Regions from separate parts of the Rhizobium sp. FG113 genome, predicted to be linked through region 1. Evidence: predicted binding sites of a transcription regulator. Region 1 holds the regulator's gene; each other region holds the start of a gene.
What was found. Region 1 encodes PhoB, which activates phosphate uptake and scavenging genes when phosphate is short. Its sites were predicted from a motif close to TGTCATNNANCTGTCAT; they were not measured.

Region 2: the regulator PhoB is predicted to act here: its motif matches at 4,937-4,953, upstream of ACODTZ_RS35240 (DUF2794 domain-containing protein).
Region 3: the regulator PhoB is predicted to act here: its motif matches at 4,082-4,098, upstream of ppk2 (polyphosphate kinase 2).

Annotation. Positions count from the first base shown of each region.
Region 1 is NZ_JBMDKV010000002.1:520,319-527,509, forward strand. It holds gene ACODTZ_RS09710 (substrate-binding domain-containing protein) at 1-291, shown strand, start outside; gene pstC (phosphate ABC transporter permease subunit PstC) at 445-1,926, shown strand; gene pstA (phosphate ABC transporter permease PstA) at 1,923-3,245, shown strand; gene pstB (phosphate ABC transporter ATP-binding protein PstB) at 3,260-4,075, shown strand; gene phoU (phosphate signaling complex protein PhoU) at 4,119-4,832, shown strand; gene phoB (phosphate regulon transcriptional regulator PhoB) at 4,869-5,552, shown strand; gene ACODTZ_RS09740 (GcrA family cell cycle regulator) at 5,635-6,180, opposite strand; gene ACODTZ_RS09745 (aspartate aminotransferase family protein) at 6,608-7,191, shown strand, end outside.
Region 2 is NZ_JBMDKV010000039.1:10,567-17,757, forward strand. It holds gene ccmA (heme ABC exporter ATP-binding protein CcmA) at 1-563, opposite strand, end outside; gene acnA (aconitate hydratase AcnA) at 820-3,510, shown strand; gene ACODTZ_RS35235 (DUF1223 domain-containing protein) at 3,766-4,503, shown strand; gene ACODTZ_RS35240 (DUF2794 domain-containing protein) at 4,975-5,376, shown strand; gene ACODTZ_RS35245 (GNAT family N-acetyltransferase) at 5,383-5,940, opposite strand; gene ACODTZ_RS35250 (exodeoxyribonuclease III) at 6,143-6,946, shown strand; gene ACODTZ_RS35255 (cyclic nucleotide-binding domain-containing protein) at 6,962-7,191, opposite strand, start outside.
Region 3 is NZ_JBMDKV010000020.1:83,192-90,382, reverse strand. It holds gene ACODTZ_RS30485 (sulfate transporter family protein) at 1-572, shown strand, start outside; gene nth (endonuclease III) at 576-1,358, opposite strand; gene ACODTZ_RS30475 (DUF2244 domain-containing protein) at 1,381-1,893, shown strand; gene ACODTZ_RS30470 (methylated-DNA--[protein]-cysteine S-methyltransferase) at 1,974-2,846, shown strand; partial or broken gene ACODTZ_RS30465 (endonuclease domain-containing protein) at 2,858-3,014, shown strand; gene ppk2 (polyphosphate kinase 2) at 3,041-3,958, opposite strand; gene ACODTZ_RS30455 (DUF3422 family protein) at 4,166-5,470, opposite strand; gene ACODTZ_RS30450 (DoxX family protein) at 5,624-6,052, opposite strand; gene ACODTZ_RS30445 (sugar-binding transcriptional regulator) at 6,118-7,101, opposite strand.

The DNA of each region.
Region 1 (7,191 bases):
TCCTTCTACGAAAACAACGCTGACAAGCTGAAGGTCGCTACCGTCAAGGGTATCGTTCCGAGCCCGGAAACGATCGCTGACGGCACCTACCCGGTTTCCCGTCCGCTGTTCTTCTACGTCAAGAAGGCTCACCTGGGCGTTATCCCGGGCCTGAAGGAATACGTAAACTTCTTCGTATCCGACCAGATGGTTGGCCCTGACAGCCCGCTCGTCGAGTACGGCCTGGTTGCTGCTCCGGACGCTGAGCGCGAAGCGACCCGCAAGTCGGTCGAAGACGGCAAGACCATGTAATAAACTTTGCCGGCGCGATCCAAGGGGTCGCGCCGGCATTGCCTTTGTCCGCTCTAAGGGAGCGGTGAAGCTGAACTACTCCATGATTGGAAGCCGAGATGGCCGAAGCGCCGTTTCGCTCTTGGGGGCCGAGGGCCTGGGGGACCTTAACGAATGAGTACATCCGTCTTACTCTTGTGCCTCGTTGTGCTTGGCGCGGTTGCCTTTGTGGCAGCACGCAGCCGCGCGACGGCGCTTGCCGGAGGTAAATCCTCGGCGCTGCACTCCCGGCCTGGCTACTACGGTGCCTATGCCGCAATCTGGGCTATCCTGCCTGCGCTCATCGTTCTGTGCGCCTGGCTTGCCATCAGCCCCTCCATTATCGAATCCTCCGTCCGCGGCGGCTTTCCTGATGACGTCAAGGCTCAGCCAGCCGCTCAGCAGAACCTGAACTACGGCATGGTCAGCGCCATCGCCCGCGGTCTGCCGCTGCTCGCGAGCGAAGACGTTGCCGCAGGCGTCGGCGATCCCGCCGGTCTCCAGGCCAAGCTCGCCGCCAAGGGCGTTCCGCTCGCCGGCGTGCCGCAGCCTTACATGATCGAAGGCGCGCAGAAGCTGAACACCGAGAGCGGCATCAGCCGCTTGATCATGACGCTGGTCGTTCTGGCGCTCGGCGTTGCCGGTGGCTTCTATGCCCTGCGCGAAGTCGCTCCCCGTTTCCGGGCCCGCAACCGCGTCGAGCGCGTCATGCTCTGGGGTCTGCTGCTCGCATCCTCCATCGCCATCCTGACCACTGTCGGTATCGTCATGTCGATGCTGACGGAAGCCGCCCACTTCTTCGCTGAAGTTCCGGCCGCCGACTTCTTCTTCGGCACCGTCTGGGATCCGCGCTTTGCCGGCGCCGGCAGCTCGTCCTTCGGCCAGTTCGGTCTCATCCCGCTGCTGCTCGGCACGCTCTACATCGGCTTCGTCGCCATGCTGGTCGCCGTTCCGGTTGGTCTCTTTGCGGCCATCTACATGGCGGAATACGCGGCTCCCAAGGTTCGCGGTATCGCAAAGCCGCTGCTCGAAGTCCTGGCCGGTATCCCGACCATCGTCTACGGCTTCTTCGCCCTCGTCACTGTTGGCCCGTTCCTGCGCGACCTCTCGTCCCAGGTGAACGGCCTTCTGACCGGCGACTACAGCAACTTCATCCAGGCACAGAGCGTTCTGACCGCCGGTATCGTCATGGGCATCATGCTGATCCCATACGTCTCCTCGCTGTCTGACGACATCATCACCGCCGTGCCGCGCGCCCTGCGTGACGGTTCGCTCGGCCTCGGCGCCACGCGTTCGGAAACGATCAAGAAGGTCGTTCTCCCCGCCGCCCTGCCGGGTATCGTCGGCGCTCTCCTGATGACCGCCTCGCGCGCCATCGGCGAGACCATGATCGTCGTGCTTGCAGCCGGTGTTGCAGCCCGTATCCAGATCAATCCCTTCGAGCCGATGACGACGGTGACGGTCAAGATCGTCAACCAGCTGACGGGTGACCTTGAGTTCACCTCGCCGCAGACGCTGGTTGCCTTCGCGCTTGGCATCACGCTGTTCTTCATCACGCTTTGCCTTAACATCTACGCGCTCTTCATTGTGCGCAAATACCGGGAGCAGTACGAATGACGGACGTTGTTTCCTCCGGACAGGGCGTCGTCGTCTCCAAGGCGCCGGCCCGCCGCGATATCGGCATCAAGCGTCGCTACGCCGCCGAACGCCGCTTCCAGGCCTATGGCATCGCTGCCATCTCCTTCGGTCTGATCTTCCTGGCCATCCTGCTCACGACGGTTATCCGTCAGGGCTACACGGCCTTCGCGCAGACCTCGATCACTCTGCCGATCGAGTTCTCCGAAAAGGTGCTCGACCCCAACAACAAGCGCGCCACCGACCCGTCGGTGCTGATCGCCGCCAACTATCCGGTGCTGATCCGCGACGCCATGGTCAAGACGCTCGGCATCAACGCCCAGAGCCGTCCTGAAGTCCGCGACGCCACCGCGATGATCTCCAAGGGCGCCCCGATCGTGCTCCGCGACATGGTCGTCGCCGATCCGTCGCTGATCGGCAAGACGGTCAACGTCACGCTTCTTGCCGACGCCAATATCGACTCGGCCAACAAGGGCCAGATCGACCTGACAGTTGACGAGAAGAACCGTAAGGTCAACGACCGCCAGGTCGGCTGGATGCAGCAGATGGCGGCCAGCGGCACGCTCCACAAGGAGTTCAACACCGGCCTCTTCGTCAACGGCAATTCCAGCCGTCCGGAAGCCGCAGGTCTTGGCGTCGCCCTCATCGGCTCGCTCTACCTGATGCTGATCGTTCTTGCCCTGTCGCTGCCGATCGGTGTCGCTGCTTCGATCTACCTCGAAGAGTTCGCGCCGAAGAACAAGCTGACCGACCTGATCGAGGTCAACATCAACAACCTCGCGGCCGTTCCTTCGATCGTCTACGGTCTGCTCGGTCTCGCCGTCTTCATCAACTTCGCAGGTCTGCCGCGCTCCGCGTCGCTGGTCGGCGGTCTGGTGCTGACGCTGATGACGCTGCCGACCATCATCATCGCCACCCGCGCAGCGCTGCGCGCCGTGCCCCCTTCGATCCGCGCGGCCGCTCTCGGCCTCGGCGCTTCGAAGATGCAGATGGTGTTCCACCACGTTCTGCCGCTGGCAATGCCTGGCATCCTGACCGGCACCATCATCGGTCTGGCGCACGCGCTCGGTGAAACCGCGCCGCTGCTCCTGATCGGCATGGTCGCCTTCGTCGCCAATGCGCCTGCCACCCCGATGGATCCCTCCACGGCTCTGCCGGTGCAGGTTTACATGTGGGCAAACGAAGCCGAACGCGCCTTTGTCGAGCGCACGTCCGGCGCCATCATCGTCCTGCTCCTGTTCCTGATCGTCATGAACCTCGGAGCCATCCTCTTGCGTCGTCGCTTTGAGCGCCGCTGGTAAACGGAGTAAACATCATGAACATGTTGACGGAAGCAGCAGTTGAGAAGGCGCTAGACCAGAAGATGAATACCATTCCGTATAAAATGATCGGCCAGGACGTCTCGGTTTACTACGGCGAGAAGCGTGCGCTTTTCGACGTGAAGCTGAACATCCGCGAAAACACCGTGACGGCTCTCATCGGTCCGTCGGGCTGCGGCAAGTCCACCTTCCTGCGCAGCCTGAACCGCATGAACGACACGATCGACAACTGCCGCGTCACCGGCAAGATCACGCTCGATGGCGATGATATCTACGATCCGGATATCGACGTCGTCGAACTGCGCGCCCGCGTCGGCATGGTGTTCCAGAAGCCGAACCCGTTCCCGAAGTCGATCTACGAAAACGTCGCCTACGGCCCGCGCATCCACGGTCTCGCCAAGGCGAAGGCCGACATGGACGTCATCGTCGAGCAGAGCCTGCAGCGCGCCGGCCTGTGGAACGAAGTCAAGGACCGCGTGCATGAAGGCGGCACCGGCCTCTCGGGTGGTCAGCAGCAGCGTCTGTGCATCGCCCGCGCGATTGCCGTCAGCCCCGAGGTCATCCTCATGGACGAGCCCTGCTCGGCGCTCGACCCGATCGCGACCGCCAAGGTCGAGGAGCTCATCCACGAGCTGCGCGAAGCCTACACGATCGTCATCGTCACGCATTCGATGCAGCAGGCAGCCCGCGTCTCGCAGCGCACCGCCATGTTCCACCTCGGCAACCTCGTCGAGGAGAACGATACCGACAAGATGTTCACCAACCCGGATGATCCGCGCACCCAGGATTACATCATGGGCCGCTTCGGCTGATCTCCGAAACCGGTAAACCTCAGGACATTCAAGGATAAGCCCCATGGCATCGACACATATCTATTCCGCCTATGACGATGATCTCAAGTTCCTGACGCGCCGCATCTCCGAAATGGGCGGCCTCGCGGAACAGATGGTCGGCGACGCTGTTCGCGCGCTCGTCAACGGCGACACTTCGCTCGCCCAGAAGGTCATCTCCGACGACGTGATCCTCGATCACGCCGAGCGCGAGATCGGCGAGAAGGCGATCATCACCATCGCCCGCCGCCAGCCGATGGCTGCCGATCTTCGCGAAATCATGGGCTCGATCCGCATCGCGGCCGATCTCGAGCGCGTCGGCGATCTCGGCAAGAACACTGCCAAGCGCGTCATCGCGGTCCAGAGCACCGGCGTTCCGCGCAAGCTCGCCCGTGGCCTCGAGCATCTCTCCGAACTGGCGCTCGTCCAGCTCAAGGAAGTTCTCGACGTCTACACCAGCCGCGTTGCCGACCGCGCCAAGTCGATCCGCGAGCGCGATGAGGAAATCGACGCGATGTACACCTCGCTGTTCCGCGAGATGCTGACCTACATGATGGAAGATCCGCGCAACATCACCAGCTGCACGCATCTTCTCTTCTGCGCCAAGAACATCGAGCGCATCGGCGACCACGCCACCAACATCGCAGAGACCATCTACTACATGGCTACCGGCGCCCAGCCGGAAGGCGAACGTCCGAAGGACGACACCGCCAACACCGTCGGCGCGGTCACGGAATAAGCGTTCCGGACCCACGCCCCCAGGAGACCGAGACGAATGATCCCAAGAGTAGCAGTCGTTGAAGACGAAGAAGCACTGAGCGTGCTTCTTCGCTATAACCTTGAGGCCGAAGGCTTCGAAGTCGATACCATCCTTCGCGGTGACGAGGCCGAGATCCGGTTGCAGGAACGCACGCCGGACCTTTTGATCCTCGATTGGATGTTGCCCGGCGTATCCGGCATCGAGCTGTGCCGTCGCCTGCGCATGCGCCCGGAGACGGAGCGCCTGCCGATCATCATGCTGACCGCCCGTGGCGAGGAAAGCGAACGCGTTCGCGGCCTGTCGACCGGCGCCGATGACTATGTCGTCAAGCCGTTCTCGACGCCTGAGCTCGTCGCCCGCGTCAAGGCGATGCTGCGCCGCGCCAAGCCGGAAGTGCTCTCCTCGTTGCTGAAGTGCGGCGATATCGAGCTCGATCGCGAAACCCATCGCGTTCACCGCAAGAGCCGCGAAGTCCGCCTCGGACCGACCGAATTCCGCCTCCTGGAATTCCTGATGTCGTCGCCCGGCCGCGTCTTCTCCCGCTCGCAGCTGCTCGATGGCGTCTGGGGCCATGACATTTATGTCGACGAGCGCACCGTCGACGTTCACGTCGGCCGCCTGCGCAAGGCGCTCAACTTCTCGAACATGCAGGATGTCATCCGCACCGTTCGCGGCGCTGGTTATTCGATGGAAGCGTAAGGCGCTTCCATTTCATCCGATCCAACGAAAAACGGGCCCCGCGAGGGCCCGTTTTCTTGTGTTCCTTATCCGGCTTTCCGGGTCATGCGACCCGGTTGGCGGCCTTGCGGCGCTCGTTGACCGGCTGGTAGGCCATCCGCTGGTGGTAGGTGCAGTATGGCGAGTTGTCAGGGGACTCGCAGCCGCAGAAGTGAAAGTCATCCGTCAGCGGATCGCCGACCGGCCACTTGCACGTACGCTCGGTCAGTTCCGTAAGGCCGAGGCGGCGCGAGATCGGAACGACAACGTTGGAAGCCGGACGGTAACGGACTTCCTCGATCGCATCGATGTCCATCTCTTCCTTGAGAGCCACTGCGCCCTGCGGGCGGGCAACGGCGCGGCTTGGCGAGATGCGTGCGGAATTGAAGTTGCTGGCGGGGCGGGGCGTCGAAACCGCCGGGCGCTTCGGCGCCCGGGTCGCGGTCGTCGTGCCGCCGGCCTTGGCGCGGCCAGGCAGGTTCAGACGGTGGACCTTGCCGATGACGGCGTTGCGGCTTACACCGCCAAGTTGTGCCGCAATCTGGCTGGCGCTCAGGCCTTCGGCCCAAAGCTTCTTCAGTCTTTCAACGCGCTCGTCTGTCCAGTTCATGCCCTGTCTCCGCCTTATTGCGTTGGTGTAGGCAGAATCCCTCACCCATGGCACGGACGTGTCCGGACCAAGAAACGCTTGCTCGATTTTGGTGACTAGTTCCGCCGCATGCAGTCTAGTAATTGAGTTTTAACCTAGAGTGAGGGCGACTCCGTGACAAGAGTCGGTTGAATCGCGGCGAATCGATTTCTCGGTTTTCCCCAACTTGCTGGGTGAGAGAGTCATTTCTGCAACATTAGCTGTTGATAGCTCACCGGCACCCCGATGCTTGCTTGACGCATGCGACAAAAGCTCAGTTTTGTTGACATCGCACTGCGAAAAGACAATAGTGCCCCTCGCCGCCGAAAGGCGGCATTTTTCATTTCCGGGCACCCGCTTTTTAGCCGGAGTCCGGGCGATTATTGAGCGAATGACAGGAGATCGCGCCATGGCTGAAGCCGCGCCGCTTTATGATACCTACTCTCGTGCCCCGCTGCGGTTCGAGCGAGGAGAGGGCGTGTGGCTGATCACCGAAACTGGCGAGCGATATCTCGATTTCGGCGCGGGCGTTGCCGTGACCTCCGTCGGCCATAGCAATCCGCATGTCGTCGGAGCACTGAAGGATCAGGCCGATAAGGTTTGGCACCTTTCCAACATTTACGAGATCCCCGGTCAGGAGCGCCTCGCCAAGCGGCTTACGGATGCAACCTTCGCGGATAAGGTGTTCTTCACCAACTCCGGCGCCGAGGCGCTGGAATGCGCGATCAAGACCGCGCGCCGCTACCAGTATTCGAAGGGCCATCCCGAGCGCTTCCACATCATCACCTTCGAAGGTGCCTTCCACGGCCGCACGCTGGCGACGATCGCTGCCGGCGGCCAGGAGAAGTATCTCGAAGGCTTCGGCCCCAAGGCACCCGGTTTCGACCAGGTTCCCTTCGGTGATATCGAGGCCGTTCGCGCTGCGATCACCGATGCCACGGCCGGCATCCTGATCGAGCCGGTACAGGGTGAGGGCGGTATCCGCCCTGCGAC
Region 2 (7,191 bases), on a different contig from region 1:
GCCGCAATCACGATGCCGCCAGCCCCACGGTGCGCCTCGATCAACCCTGCGAAAAGCTGGTCGGCGCTAGCGTCCAGCGCTGCGGTTGGTTCGTCGAGGATCCAGACGGGGCGGTGGGAGACCAAAAGCTTGGCGAAGGCGAAGCGGCGTTGTTGGCCGGCGGAGAGGTAGCCGAAGGGGAGATGGGTGATGCCGGAGAGGCCTACCGCATCGGCGGCGTCTTCGATCGACATGCCGGTGCCGCCATCGGCGTTACCGAGATAGCGGCGCCAGAAAGCGAGGTTCTCGTCCACCGTCAGCTCGCTCTTCATGGCGTTGCGGTGGCCGAGATAGTGGCTGATCTCGGGGAGCCGGATGTCGGTGTCGCCGTTGGCGTTCGTGACTGTGATCGTGCCCGTCTCCTGCCGCAGCAGGCCGGCCAACACGCGCAGCAGGGTCGATTTTCCGGAGCCATTTTTGCCAGTCAGAACCAGGGCTTCGCCTGAGGTCAGGCTAAAGGAGACGCCTTCGAAAATCAGCTCTTCGCCCCTGAAGGCAGCGAGATCGGAGGCTTGAAGATGCATGGGGGTTCCGGGGTTCACGTTTTCAGTCATGCGATGCAAAAAATTCAGAAATGGTTGGTCCCTCTCTGGCAGCTTTTGCCGAAGTTATCTATATGTGGATTACCACGCCAGCGGTCGGCGTGAATTTCATCCTAGCGCCGAACATGAGGTCTGACTTCATGTGCGGACCGCGGAAATGGCCGTACCCGCATCCTGATGTGCCTTTAGTGCATAGGCGTCCGCACAATTGTGTTCGCGATCAGAAACGGGGTCTCTCGTGTCTAAATCACTTGATAGCTTCCACTGTCGTTCCGTCCTTACCGTCGATGGTAAGGACTATGTCTATTTCAGCCTGCCGAAGGCCGAAGCAAACGGCCTGCCCGGCGTTTCCAAGCTTCCCTATTCGATGAAGGTTCTGCTTGAGAACCTGTTGCGCTTCGAAGACGGCCAGTCGGTCACCAAGGAACATATCCTTGGCGTTGCCGAATGGTTGAACAACAAAGGCACGGTCGAAAACGAAATCGCCTATCGCCCGGCGCGCGTTCTGATGCAGGACTTCACCGGCGTTCCCGCCGTGGTCGACCTTGCCGCGATGCGCGACGCGATGGTGTCGCTCGGCGGCGATCCGGAGAAGATCAACCCGCTGGTGCCGGTCGATCTCGTCATCGACCACTCCGTCATCGTCGACGAATTCGGCACGCCGCAGGCATTCTCCAGGAATGTCGAGCTCGAATACCAGCGCAACGGCGAACGCTACCGCTTCCTGAAGTGGGGCCAGCAGGCCTTCCAGAATTTCCGCGTCGTGCCTCCCGGCACCGGCATCTGTCACCAGGTCAATCTCGAATATCTCGGCCAGACCGTCTGGACCAAGGAAGAGGACGGCGAGACGATCGCCTATCCAGACACCTGCGTCGGCACGGACAGCCACACGACGATGATCAACGGTCTCGGCGTTCTCGGCTGGGGTGTCGGCGGTATCGAAGCCGAGGCGGCCATGCTTGGCCAGCCGGTGTCGATGCTGCTTCCCGAAGTCATCGGCTTCAAGTTGACGGGCAAGCTCAAGGAAGGCGTCACCGCGACCGACCTCGTGCTGATGGTCGTGCAGATGCTGCGCAAGAAGGGCGTGGTCTCGAAGTTCGTCGAGTTCTTCGGCCCCGGCATGGACAACATGCCGCTCGCAGACCGCGCGACGATCGGCAATATGGGCCCGGAATACGGCGCCACCTGCGGCTTCTTCCCCGTCGATGGCGAGACCATCAACTACCTCACCATGTCCGGCCGTTCGCATGACCGCATCGCGCTGGTCGAAGCCTATTCGAAGGCGCAGGGCATGTGGCGCGAAGGCGATGGCTCCGATCTCGTCTTCACCGATACGCTGGAGCTCGATCTCGGCGACGTCGTGCCCGCCATGGCTGGCCCGAAGCGTCCCGAAGGCCGCATCCCGCTGGAAAACATCGCGTCCGGTTTCGCCAGCTCGATGGATGCCGATTACAAGAAGCCCGGCCAGCTCTCCAACCGCTATGCGGTCGAAGGCACGGATTTCGATCTCGGCCATGGCGATGTGGCGATCGCCGCCATCACGTCCTGCACCAACACGTCCAACCCGTCGGTGCTCATCGCCGCCGGCCTGCTTGCCCGCAATGCCGTCGCCAAGGGGCTGAAGACCAAGCCGTGGGTGAAGACCTCGCTGGCGCCTGGGTCGCAGGTGGTCGGCGAATATCTGGCGAAGTCCGGCCTGCAGGCCGATCTCGACAAGCTCGGCTTCAACCTCGTCGGCTTCGGCTGCACCACCTGCATCGGCAATTCCGGTCCGCTGCCGGCGCCGATCTCGAAGACGATCAACGACAAGGGCCTTATCGTCTCGGGCGTTCTGTCAGGCAACCGCAACTTCGAAGGCCGTATCTCGCCCGACGTGCAGGCGAATTATCTCGCCTCGCCGCCGCTCGTCGTCGCCTATGCGCTTGCCGGTACGGTGCAGAAGGACCTGACCAAGGAGCCGATCGGCGAGGACCAGAGCGGCAACCCCGTCTATCTGAAGGATATCTGGCCGACCTCGCACGAAGTGCAGGCCTTCATCCAGAAATACGTCACCCGCGAACTCTACGAGACGAAGTATGCCGACGTCTTCAAGGGGGATGCCAACTGGCAGGCCGTGCAGGTTCCCCCGGGCCAGACCTATGCCTGGGACGACAACTCGACCTACGTGCAGAACCCGCCCTACTTCGTCGGCATGGGCAAGACAGGCTCCGGCGTCTCCGACATCAAGGGCGCGCGCGTCCTTGGCCTCTTCGGCGACAAGATCACCACCGACCACATTTCTCCGGCCGGTTCGATCAAGGCGGCCTCGCCGGCCGGCGCCTATCTCTTGGAGCACAATGTCGGCGTTGCCGATTTCAACCAGTACGGCACGCGTCGCGGCAATCACGAGGTGATGATGCGCGGCACCTTCGCCAACATCCGCATCCGCAACCACATGCTCGGCCCGAACGGCAAGGAAGGTGGCTACACCATCCACTATCCATCGAAGGAAGAGGAATCGATCTACGACGCGGCCATGCAGTACAAGGCCGAGGGCGTTCCGCTCGTCATCTTCGCCGGTGTCGAATATGGCAATGGCTCGTCGCGCGACTGGGCAGCGAAGGGCACCAACCTGCTCGGCGTCAAGGCCGTGATCGCACAAAGCTTCGAGCGTATCCACCGCTCGAACCTCGTCGGCATGGGCGTCATTCCCTTCGTCTTCGAGGAGGGCACGACCTGGGCGACGCTGGGGCTGAAGGGCGACGAGACCGTCACCATCGAGGGGCTTGAGAACATCAAGCCGCGCGAGAGGAAGATTGCGAAAATCACCTATGGCGACGGCACCGTGAAGGACGTTCCGCTCTTGTCGCGCGTCGATACGCTCGACGAGGTGATCTACCTCAACAATGGCGGCATCCTGCAGACGGTATTGCGGGATCTCGCAGCCTGATCGGCGATGATTTTTAAGAAATGCATGATAATGGCCGCCGGAAAGCGATTTCCGGCGGCTTTTTCGTGGTCTGGAGGGCTATGAGGGGGATGCCTCACGGCGAAGTGTTGCGGAGTTGTCCCACGCGGGCGCCGTCTCACCCGTTCGTGATTTTTCGTTTGGATCGGGAGCGATTATCTCTAGGTTGAAGAGATGGAGACCCTGCCAACCTTTTTGGTCCGGCAAGGGTGGGAGAGGAAAAGAGGTAGAGGTGCAATGTCGCCGCGGTTTTTGATTTCGCTGATTGCAGGTGTGGCTCTGGCGGGCCCTTTGCTCGCCGAGGAGGCGCCCAAAGGCGTTGTCGAACTGTTCACCTCCCAGGGTTGCGCCTCGTGCCCTCCCGCCGACGCGGCCTTTCGCAAGCTCGTTGAGCGCGGCGATGTCATCGCTCTCGCCTATCATGTCGATTACTGGAACTACATGGGCTGGGCCGATACGCTGAGCTCAAAGGAAAACACCGAGCGCCAGTACGGCTATGCGAAGACCATGGGCCGCGCCAATGTCTACACGCCTCAGGTGGTGGTCAACGGGCGCGATCATGTCATGGGCTCGGATATAGGCGGCATCGAGAAGAAGGTCGACGGCTTTCTGACCGGTGGCGAAGGGCTGACCGTTCCGATCAAGGCCGAGGTCAAGGGCGATCAGCTCGAGATCAACGTCGCCCCCGGCCAGGGCAAGGCCAGTGTCGTCATGGTCTATTTCGATCGCGAAAAGACGATCGAAGTGCAAAAGGGCGAAAACAGCGGCCAGAAGATTGCCTATACGCACAGCGTTTCGGATGTCGAAACGGTTGGCATGTGGGACGGCAAGGAAACAAAGCTGACGCTGCCCGCCACCGTGCTGCAGAAGCCCGATCTCGAGGGATGCGCGGTGCTGCTGCAGTCGTCGACGACGGATGGAACGCCATCGGCGATCCTTGGCGCCACAGTCGTCATGGCCGGCAAGAACATCTGAGCCGTTAGGCATAAGCATGTCGCCCAAACGTGTGCAGCGGTTTTGCGGCGACGACATGCGACAAAACAAAGACTTGAAGCGTGACCAGCGAATCCGAAGAATCGCGACACGCTTCCAAGAATTTCATCTGTCTTTTCAGGTGGAAGCGGGGCGGCCCGACTGATCGTATTCGGGGCTGGGGTTAAGGTCGATACGGTCAGCCGGGCCCTTTGGCGCGCTGGCGCCAAACAGTCACATCTCCTCCAAAGTGCCGAAAGACGATGCGCAGAATTCAGTGTCGGCGAATCCGCTGAGGATGCGCCGGTCAAGTGCGAGCGAATTTCACTTTTAATTGAGGCGCTGTTTTGACTGAAATGCGGCACGCGGCAGATTGCACAGACTATGCTTAATGCGCGCGAGGCCGCGCTTGCAATTTGTAAAGGCTAAGGCAAACTGTCACCCGCGTGTCACGAACGGAGGCATTCGAGACTGATGACAGATCAGCCGGATTTGCGGCGTGGGAACAATCGGGCCACCGACAGCGATTCCCCCGTCGTCGTGGATATCAGGGACTTCAAGCAGAGTAAGGACCCGTTGCCGGTGACGTTTCACCGGCGAGAGCTGGATGCGATCCTGTGGATCTACGGACGCATGGTCGGCGAGGGAGAGTGGCGGGACTACGCGATCGACCACCTGAAGGACCTTGCCGTCTTCTCCGTCTTCAAGCGTTCCGGCGAAATGCCGCTCTTCCGTATCGAAAAGAATCCCAAACTCGCCGCCAAGCAGGGCGCCTATTCCGTCGTCAACACCCACGGCCAAATCCTGAAACGCGGCCACGACCTGCAGCAGGTGCTGAAGGTGTTCAACAAGTCGCTGAAGCTCGTCGAGAAATAGGCGCTATCACCCCAGAAACAGCGTCGCCGGATAGGTGCCCGGATCGGGATCGGTCGCAGTGCCGTCGCCGAGCCCCCGCTGCATCAGCATCGTGTCCAGCCAGCGCCCTTGCTTGAAGCCGGAGCCCTTGATACGGCCGATTTCCTCGAATCCATGGCTTGCATGCAGCGCGATCGAGGCAGGGTGCGCACCGCCGATCACGGCGATCATCTGGCGGAAGCCGAGCGCCGTCGTGCGCGCTATCAACGCCTCCAGCAACCGCTTGCCGACACCCTTGCCCCGCGCTTCCGGCGCCAGATAGATCGAATCCTCGACCATGAACCGATAGGCCGGCCGCGTGCGGAAGGCCGACGCGTAGGCATAGCCGACGAGCGCGCCTGTCTCGTCCACGGCGACGATATAGGGATACCCCTTCGACACGATCGCTTCGAAGCGGGCAGCCATTTCCTCGCGATCCGGTGGCGCGATCTCGTAGCTCGCGACGCCATTCAGGACGGAGTCGCGGTAGATGGCGGTGATCGCGTCGATATCGGAGAAGGAAGCGTCGCGAAGGATAACGGGCATGGGGCGGGCCGATGTCTGGAGAGGTGGCGTTCGTTGCTTGAAGAGCATTCGTGGCGGCGGTTGGCAAGAGGAAAGCGCGTGCTCGACGCCGGTGCCCCCGTGCCAGAGTCCAACCCCGCACCCATTTTCTTCACCCGCATCCGTTCCATCCACGCGGCCTTTGCTCTAAAGCCCTTCCAACAGAATTGGAAAAGGCAGCGCAATGGGCTTCTCGATCACCACCTGGAACATCAATTCGGTCCGGCTGCGCATGCCGATCGTCGAGCAGCTCTTCCTCAAGCACCGCCCCGATATCATCTGCCTGCAGGAAACCAAGGTGCCGAACGAGCTGTTCCCGTTGGCGCCGCTGAAGGCCATGGGCTACGAGCACATCATCATCCATGGCCAGAAGGGCTATCACGGGGTGGCGATCGCATCGCGTTTTCCGCTCGTCGAGGATCACAGCACTGATTACTGCAAGGTCGGCGATGCCCGGCATATTTCGGCGGTGTTCGAGCGTGGCGGCAAGCGCATCCGCATCCATAATTTCTATGTGCCGGCCGGTGGCGACGAGCCGGATCGGGCGATCAATCCGAAGTTCGGTCACAAGCTCGATTTCATCGAGGAGATGAAGTTGCTCAAGGCGGATGGCGAGGCCAATACATCGGCAATCCTCGTGGGCGATCTCAATATCGCGCCGATGGAGCACGACGTCTGGTCGCACAAGCAGCTGCTGAAGATCGTCAGCCACACGCCTATCGAGACCGAGGGCCTGCTTGATGTCATGAAGCGCGGCCAGTGGCTCGACCTGATGCGCCAGAACGTGCCGGAGACGCAGAAGCTCTATACGTGGTGGAGCTATCGCGCCAAGGATTGGGAAGCAGCCGATCGTGGCCGGCGTCTCGACCATATCTGGTCGTCGCGTGACCTCGGGCCGCATCTGCAGCGCATCGAGATCCTGAAAGAGGCGCGCGGCTGGGACCGGCCGTCCGACCACGTGCCGGTGACGGCGCATTTCGATCTTTAAACTTAGAAAAGAGCCTCAGGCGAAGCGGTGAAGCTCGGCAGCGGCCTTGGCCGCCAATGCCGCGATGTTGTCGCGGATGCGCTGCTGGATCAGCAAAGCCGCATCCGGATATTCCTCGATCAGCCGGTGAAACAGCGCGCGGGTGATGCGGATGATCGCCGTGTCCTCGCGGGCGATCGCCGTGAACTTGCGCTCGACGAGCGTGACCAGCGCAAGCTCCGACAAAAGCGTGCCGGACCCGACAA
Region 3 (7,191 bases), on a different contig from region 1:
TCTTTCCCTGGATCGCCAGCTTCTTTCCCGCGATGCCCGATTGGGCGGGCTGGCTGGGTTTCGTCTTCGCCATCATGGCGGGGATCGGACTGGCGTTGGGGCTGGCACTTCTGCTGTCGCCGGTCACCGCGCTGATCGCCGGATTGTTTCTCGACGATGTCGCCGACGTGGTGGAGAAGCGCGATTATCCTGAAGACGTGCCGGGCACCGCCATGCCGCTTGGCCCGGCGATGCTGAGCTCGATCAAGTTCCTCGGCGTCGTCATCGTCGGCAATATCGTGGCGCTGTTTTTGCTGTTCATCCCTGGCGTCAACCTCGTCGCCTTCTTCCTCGTCAACGGCTATCTGCTCGGTCGGGAATTCTTCGAGTTCGCCGCCATGCGCTTCCGGCCACCGGCCGAGGCGCGGCTCTTCCGCCAGAAACATGCGCCGACGGTGTTTCTCGCCGGTCTCGTGATCACCGCTTTCCTGGCCATCCCGATCGTCAACCTGCTGACGCCACTGTTTGCCGCGGGCATGATGGTGCATCTGCACAAGCTGCTCTCGCGCAAGGAACTCGGCGTCCGGGTCTAGTCCTTAGTCGACGACTTCGCCGATCACCTGCGGCGGCAGTTCGACGAGCGGCGCCGGGATGTCGCAGCTCTTTTCGGGCGAGCGACAGAGATCGGCGATGACGCAGTGCTCGCATTCGGCGCGGCGGGCCTTGCAGGTGTAGCGGCCGTGCAGGATCAGCCAGTGATGGGCGTGGTAGAGGTAGTGCTTGGGCACCACCTTCATCAGCCGCTCCTCCACCTCGTCGGGCGTCTTGCCCGGCGCCAGCTTGATGCGGTTGGCGATGCGGAAGATATGCGTGTCGACCGCCATGGTCGCCTGGCCGAAGGCCATGGAGAGCACGACATTGGCGGTCTTGCGGCCGACGCCTGGGAGCATCACCAGCTCGTCTCGCGTCTGAGGCACCACGCCGCCGAAGACATCGACCAGCATGCGCGACAGGGCGATCACGTTCTTTGCCTTGTTGCGATAGAGCCCGATCGTCTTGATGTAATCGCGCACCTTCTCCTCGCCGAGATCGAGCATCTTCTGGGGCGTATCGGCCACCTTGAAGAGCGCGCGCGTTGCCTTGTTGACGCCGGCATCGGTTGCCTGCGCCGAGAGCGCCACGGCGACGACGAGCGTGAACGGATTGGAGTGCTCCAGCTCGCCCTTCGGCTCCGGCCGCTGCACGGAGAAGCGACGGAACATCTCCTCGCGCTCGGCCTCGCTATAGACGGAGCGGACGCTCGCCTTCTTCTTGCGGCGAACGACGGGTTTTTCGGGCTGCGACGATGTGGCGGAGGATTTGAGTTTCGGACTGGACATGGACAATCTATACTCGGCAGCCATGATGGAAAGCAACGCCGACAGCGCTGGTCAGCAGGCGGTTTTGGACCAGCCCGTGTTTTCAGCCGAGCTCTTTCCCCACCGGTCTCTCGGCCGCAAGGGGTTCAGGGTGTTCCTGCTGCTGTCGGGCGGCGTTTGCCTGCTCTACGGCCTGTTCTTCATCGCTACCGGCGCCTGGCCGATCGGCTTCTTCTTCGGCCTCGACTTCCTGCTCCTCTACGGTGCCTTCCGGCTGAATTACCGCTCGGCCAGGGCGCGCGAAATGGTGACCGTGTCGCGCACCGATATCGCGGTACGCAAGATCGCGCCTTCGGGGCGCATGGTTGAGCATCACTTCAACCCGTTCTGGACGCGCTTTTCGGTGCGCCGCCACGACGAGATCGGCATCCTCTCCATGCATATCTACGGACAGGGGCGGGCGACGGATATTGGCGGTTTTCTCAATCCCGATGACCGCGAGAGCTTCGCCAAGGCCTTCAAGCGGGCGCTGGCGACAGTCAAGCAGCGTATCTGATAATCATCTAATTCTGGCGCAAGAATCGGGTGGCTTCAACGATGCCGCTTGACTATCTCCTTGTGACAAGGAGAAAGATCATGAACATGGTAGCCAAGCTGAACCAAGACATCACGCCCGATGGTCCCGACTACGAGACCGTCCGCCAGGTGATCGAGCTGATCACCGAGGATTACCGTGAGCAGCCGTCGCTGGAAGCGATCGCCATGCGCCTCAATCAATCGCCGACGCAGCTGCAAAAGACCTTCACCCGCTGGGCCGGCCTTTCGCCGAAGGCCTTCCTGCAGGCGGTGACGCTCGATCATGCCAAGCGGCTGTTGCGCAAGGAGGAGCTGCCCCTACTGGAGACCTCCTTCGAGGTCGGTCTGTCAGGCCCCGGGCGGCTGCACGATCTCTTCGTGACGCACGAGGCGATGTCTCCCGGTGAATGGAAGGCGCGCGGCGGTGGGCTCACCATCCGCTATGGCTTCCACCCGTCGCCCTTCGGCATTGCGCTGGTCATGGCGACCGACCGTGGTCTGGCCGGCCTTGCCTTCGCCGATATCGGCGGCGAGGCGGCGTGCCTCGAGGACATGACCTGCCGTTGGCCGAACGCCGAATACGTCGAGGACCGCGAGGCGACGGCTCCTTACGCGACACGCATCTTCGAGCCGGGGCGCTGGACATCCGAGCAGCCGTTGCGCGTGGTGCTTATTGGTACCGACTTCCAGGTGCAGGTCTGGGAGAGCCTGCTCAAGATCCCCTTCGGCAAGGCCGTCACTTATAGCGACATCGCCAGCGACATCGGCCGTCCGACGGCGATGCGGGCGGTGGGGGCGGCAGTGGGCGCCAACCCGATCTCCTTCGTGGTGCCGTGTCATCGAGCCCTCGGCAAGAGCGGGGCGTTGACGGGTTATCACTGGGGGCTGACGCGCAAGCGGGCGATGCTCGGGTGGGAGTCGGCGCACGCTTGAGTGGGGTTGGGATGGATGGGGTTGTGGGTGTGGCCCCCTCATCCGACCCTTCGGGCCACCTTCTCCCCGCTGGGGAGAAGGGGAGGTTGGCGCGAGCGGCCCGCCCCGAATCTCTTCTCCCCAGCGGGGAGAAGGTGCCGGCAGGCGGATGAGGGGGCCTCACCCGCCGACGTCTCTACATCACGCGCCTCCAATCAATACTTCGACGGAACGTACAACTCCGGCGGCAGGACCTTGCGCTCGTAATCCGGGTTGAACACGCGCTCCGGCAAGGCGATCTCCTCGTGCGGCACGTCCTCATAGGGGAACTGCGACAAGAGATGGTCGATGCAGTTCAGGCGGGCGCGCTTCTTGTCGTTGCCTTCGACGATGTGCCAGGGAGCTTCCGGGATGTTGGTGCGGGCGAAGGTTTCTTCCTTGGCCTTGGTGTAGGCCTCCCAGCGGATGCGCGACTGCAGGTCCATCGGCGACAGCTTCCACTGCTTCAGCGGATCGTGGATGCGCACGAGGAAGCGCAGCTGCTGCTCTTCATCGGTGATCGAGAACCAGTATTTAACAAGGCGGATGCCGGAGCGGACCAGCATGCGCTCGAATTCGGGCACGTCGTTGAAGAACTGCTCGACCTGATCCTCGTCGGCAAAGCCCATGACGCGTTCGACGCCGGAGCGGTTGTACCAGGAGCGGTCGAAGAGCACGATCTCGCCGCCGGCAGGCAGATGCGGCACGTAGCGCTGGAAATACCATTGCGACTTCTCGCGGTCCGATGGTGCCGGAAGCGCCACGACGCGGGCGACGCGCGGGTTGAGACGCTGGGTGATGCGCTTGATGACGCCGCCCTTGCCGGCGGAATCGCGACCTTCGAAGATCACGACCACCTTTTCCTTGTGATAGGTGACCCAATCCTGCAGGCGGATCAGCTCGGACTGCAGCGCGATCAGCGAACGGAAATACTCGATGCGCGGCATCGATGGCGGGTGCGCCTTGCGGTAGATCTTGCGGATTTCCTCGGACAGCGCCGGCTCGGAGAGCTCGAGCTCGTAGTCTTCATCCAGCGTATCGGCCAGTTCGGCCTCGAGCCAGTCGGTTGAAGGCGTGCCTCTCATGGTGGTCATCTCGATCCCTGTTCAGATTTGTCGCTTCGGACGCTTGCGGAGCTGCCTAGCTTTGCGCCGCATGACGATATCATGAAAGCACGCACGGCAAGGCCACTCATGGCGCCAAATAAGCAGCGTGTCATGAAGGATATATGACGCTTCGGCCGGACGCAGAGATGCGTGCGGAAAGAGATCGGCAGGTGAGCGTGCTGCCGGCCTTTCGGATCAGCTCAGCGCGTCGGGGCGGTTGGCCTCTTTTACGTGGTCGTCGCTGTGCTTGCTGCGAATGCGGCGCACGGTGAGCCAGACGCCGAGGACGACGAAGGGCACGGCTGCACCCGTCAGCGTCTCCGGCGCGATCTCGACGCCGACGCCATGCAGAAGCTTGGCGAGATAGCCGACGAGGCCGATGACGTAATAGGAGATGGCGGCGACCGACAGGCCTTCGACCGTCTGCTGCAGGCGCAGCTGCAGATGCGCGCGCTTGTCCATCGAGGCCAGGATCTCGGTGTTGAACTTTTCCAGCTCGACATCGATCCAGCTGCGCAAAAGGGCCGTTGCGCGGGCGAGCTTGCGCGACAGGTCCGCCTGCCGCTCCTCGACCGACTGGCAGGTGCGCATGGCGGGCGCCAGCCGACGCTGCAGGAAGGCGCCGAGCGTCTCGTTGCCCGGGAGCGCCTTTTCGGCCAGCATGGCGACGCGCTCGAGCACGATGTTGTAATAGGCGCGGCTGGCGCCGAAGCGGTAGAGGCTGAGGGCAGCATTGGCCTCGAGCTCGGCGGCGAGGCGGGTGATCTCCGACAGCGTGGCGTCGGCTTCGGCGCGCGCATGCTGCTTCATGCCCTGCGTGATGGCGGTGAAGCTCGTTTCGATCTGGCGGATCTCGGGCGACAACGTCTGCGCCAGCGGCAGGCCCATCATGGCCAGCGTCCGGTAGGTCTCGATGTCGAGCAGGCGCTGCGCTAGCATGCCGCGGGCGCCATCCGTCATGCCATGGTCGAGCACCAGGAACTTGGTCAGCCCGTCGCCGTCCTGGCGGAAATCGGTGATCACGGTCGCCTGGCTATCGGCCACCATGCTCTGACAGAGGCTGGTCGGGTCGAAATTGGCGATGACGTCGGCGACATCCTCGCTATCGGGGCGGATCTCGATGCGAACGCCCGAGATGAAAGCGCCCGGTGCCGCAAAGCTGGCGCCGAAGGGATTGATGGGGATCTCGGCGCCGAATTCCGCCGGTGCCGGCGTGTCCCAGAAATAGGTCGAGAATTCCGTGTGGCGCTCCCAGCGCAGCGTGCCGCTGCCCCAGCTCATCGTGTGGTGGCTGGTGTCGGCGGCGGGCGCCGGAACACCCTGGGCAAGCGAGAGCGCCTTCAAGATCGCCTGGTCGGCGGCGAAGTTGGCCTCGGTCAGAAAAGCGACCTGGAAGATGACGCGGGAGACGGGGATCAGCGTATAGGGGCGCGAATGGATTTCGCCGAGCGCGCGGGCGCGGACATCGGCTACGGGAAACGAAAAGCTACGCTTCGACAAATCTTGCCTCCTGACTGTGCCCCCACGGCCAGTTCTTCCCTTGGCTATTATCAAATGGCCCGGCGCGTACGACGTGGCGGTTTGACGCAGAACGATCATGCGCCGGCCAATCGCGCCGTGTCGAGCGTTTCAGCTCCGTCCGCTGGGCCGAGGTCAGTGCGAAGCCGGCAATGGCCAGCGCGTCACCTTGCCGGCATAGAGCGCCCACCAGACGATGACCGGCTGCAGGGCGAGGCGCGGCAAATGATACCACCAACCCAAGGTGGCCGTGGTCGAGCCGAGATCGTCGATTGCGTGCTTTATGTTGGCCGGGAACACACAGACGGCATAGAGCGCCAGGCAGATGCCGGCCGGGCGGCGTAACCGTTCAGTCGTCAGGCCGATCGCGCCGGCAATTTCGCACAGGCCGGTGAACGCGATCATCGCGGCCGGGAAGGGAACCCAATCCGGGGTGATCGACAGGAACGCGGCTGGAAAGAGCAGGTGCGCGCAGCGGGCGATCATGTAGAGGCCGGCCAGGATAAATCTGCCGGTTGGGCTTTCCGCGTGGTCGGTGGAGGCATCTTCTGCGGCTTTGGTCATGCAGCATTTACGCAAATGACCGGCGTCTGGATGATGCGACGTATGTCGCCGATGCGCCCGATGCGTCAGGCGGCGTCGGCGAGCTCGATCAGGGCGCGGGCGGCGCTTTCGTCTGTGATCAGCGTGTTGCAGCCGATCCGCTTGATGGTGGCGCTGATGGCGACCGCGCGGTGGGCGCCGCCGGAGGAGAGCACGATGTGCTTGGCCTTCTTCAGCGTATCGAGATCGACGGACATCACCCGGCTGTTGATCGAATGATCGACAGTGTTGCCGTCCTTGTCGAGGAAATTGAACATGGTGTCGCAGACGCAGCCGGCATCGATCAGCTCCTGCAACTCGCCCTTGGAGATCCATCCCTCCGACAGCGAGGTCGAATGCGGGCCAATATCGCCGCAGCTGACGATCGCGAGATCGAGCGTCTCGGCGAGCCGGTAGATGGTATCGAGGCCGCACTTTTCGATGAGATTGCGCTTGGTCTCGGTGGAATCGACCAGAAGCGGCGCGAGGAACATGTAGCATTCGGCGCCGAGCTGGCTTGCGAGCCGCCAGGTATAATCGATCGGGTTGGTCTGATGGACGGCGACGATGCCGCCGAGCAGCGAGACGACCTTGCAATTGTCGCGGCGCGGCGGGCGGAAGCTCGACAGCGAGGCCGTCATGGTGCGGCCCCAGCCGACGCCGATCGTGTAGTTGTCGGGGATCGCTTCGGAGAGAAACTGGCCGAGCGCCAGCCCGACGCTTTTGGCCAGCGCATTCGGATCGGAGGTGACGGGTGCGGGCACCACGATCGCCTCGTCCAGGCCATAGGCGCGTTCCAGCTTCACCGACAGCTCGACGCAATCGCCGATCGAATCGTTGATCCAGATCTGCACCTCGCTGCGCTTCATCGCCTCGTCGAGCAGCCGGATGACGGTCGTGCGGCTGATGCCGAGTTGCTCGGCGACATCTTTTTGCGTCAATCCCTGGTTATAATAGAGCCAGGCAGCGCGCAGTCTGAGCGAGGAGGCTTCCGAATAGGCGGTGTGCGTGCCGCGTTTTAGCTTGACCACATCTCCTCCAAAAGCAAAGGCGCCCTAGATCCTGCTTAAGACAGGGCATGGTTTGTCGCCGCGATAATGACCGGTGTGACACTTATGTCA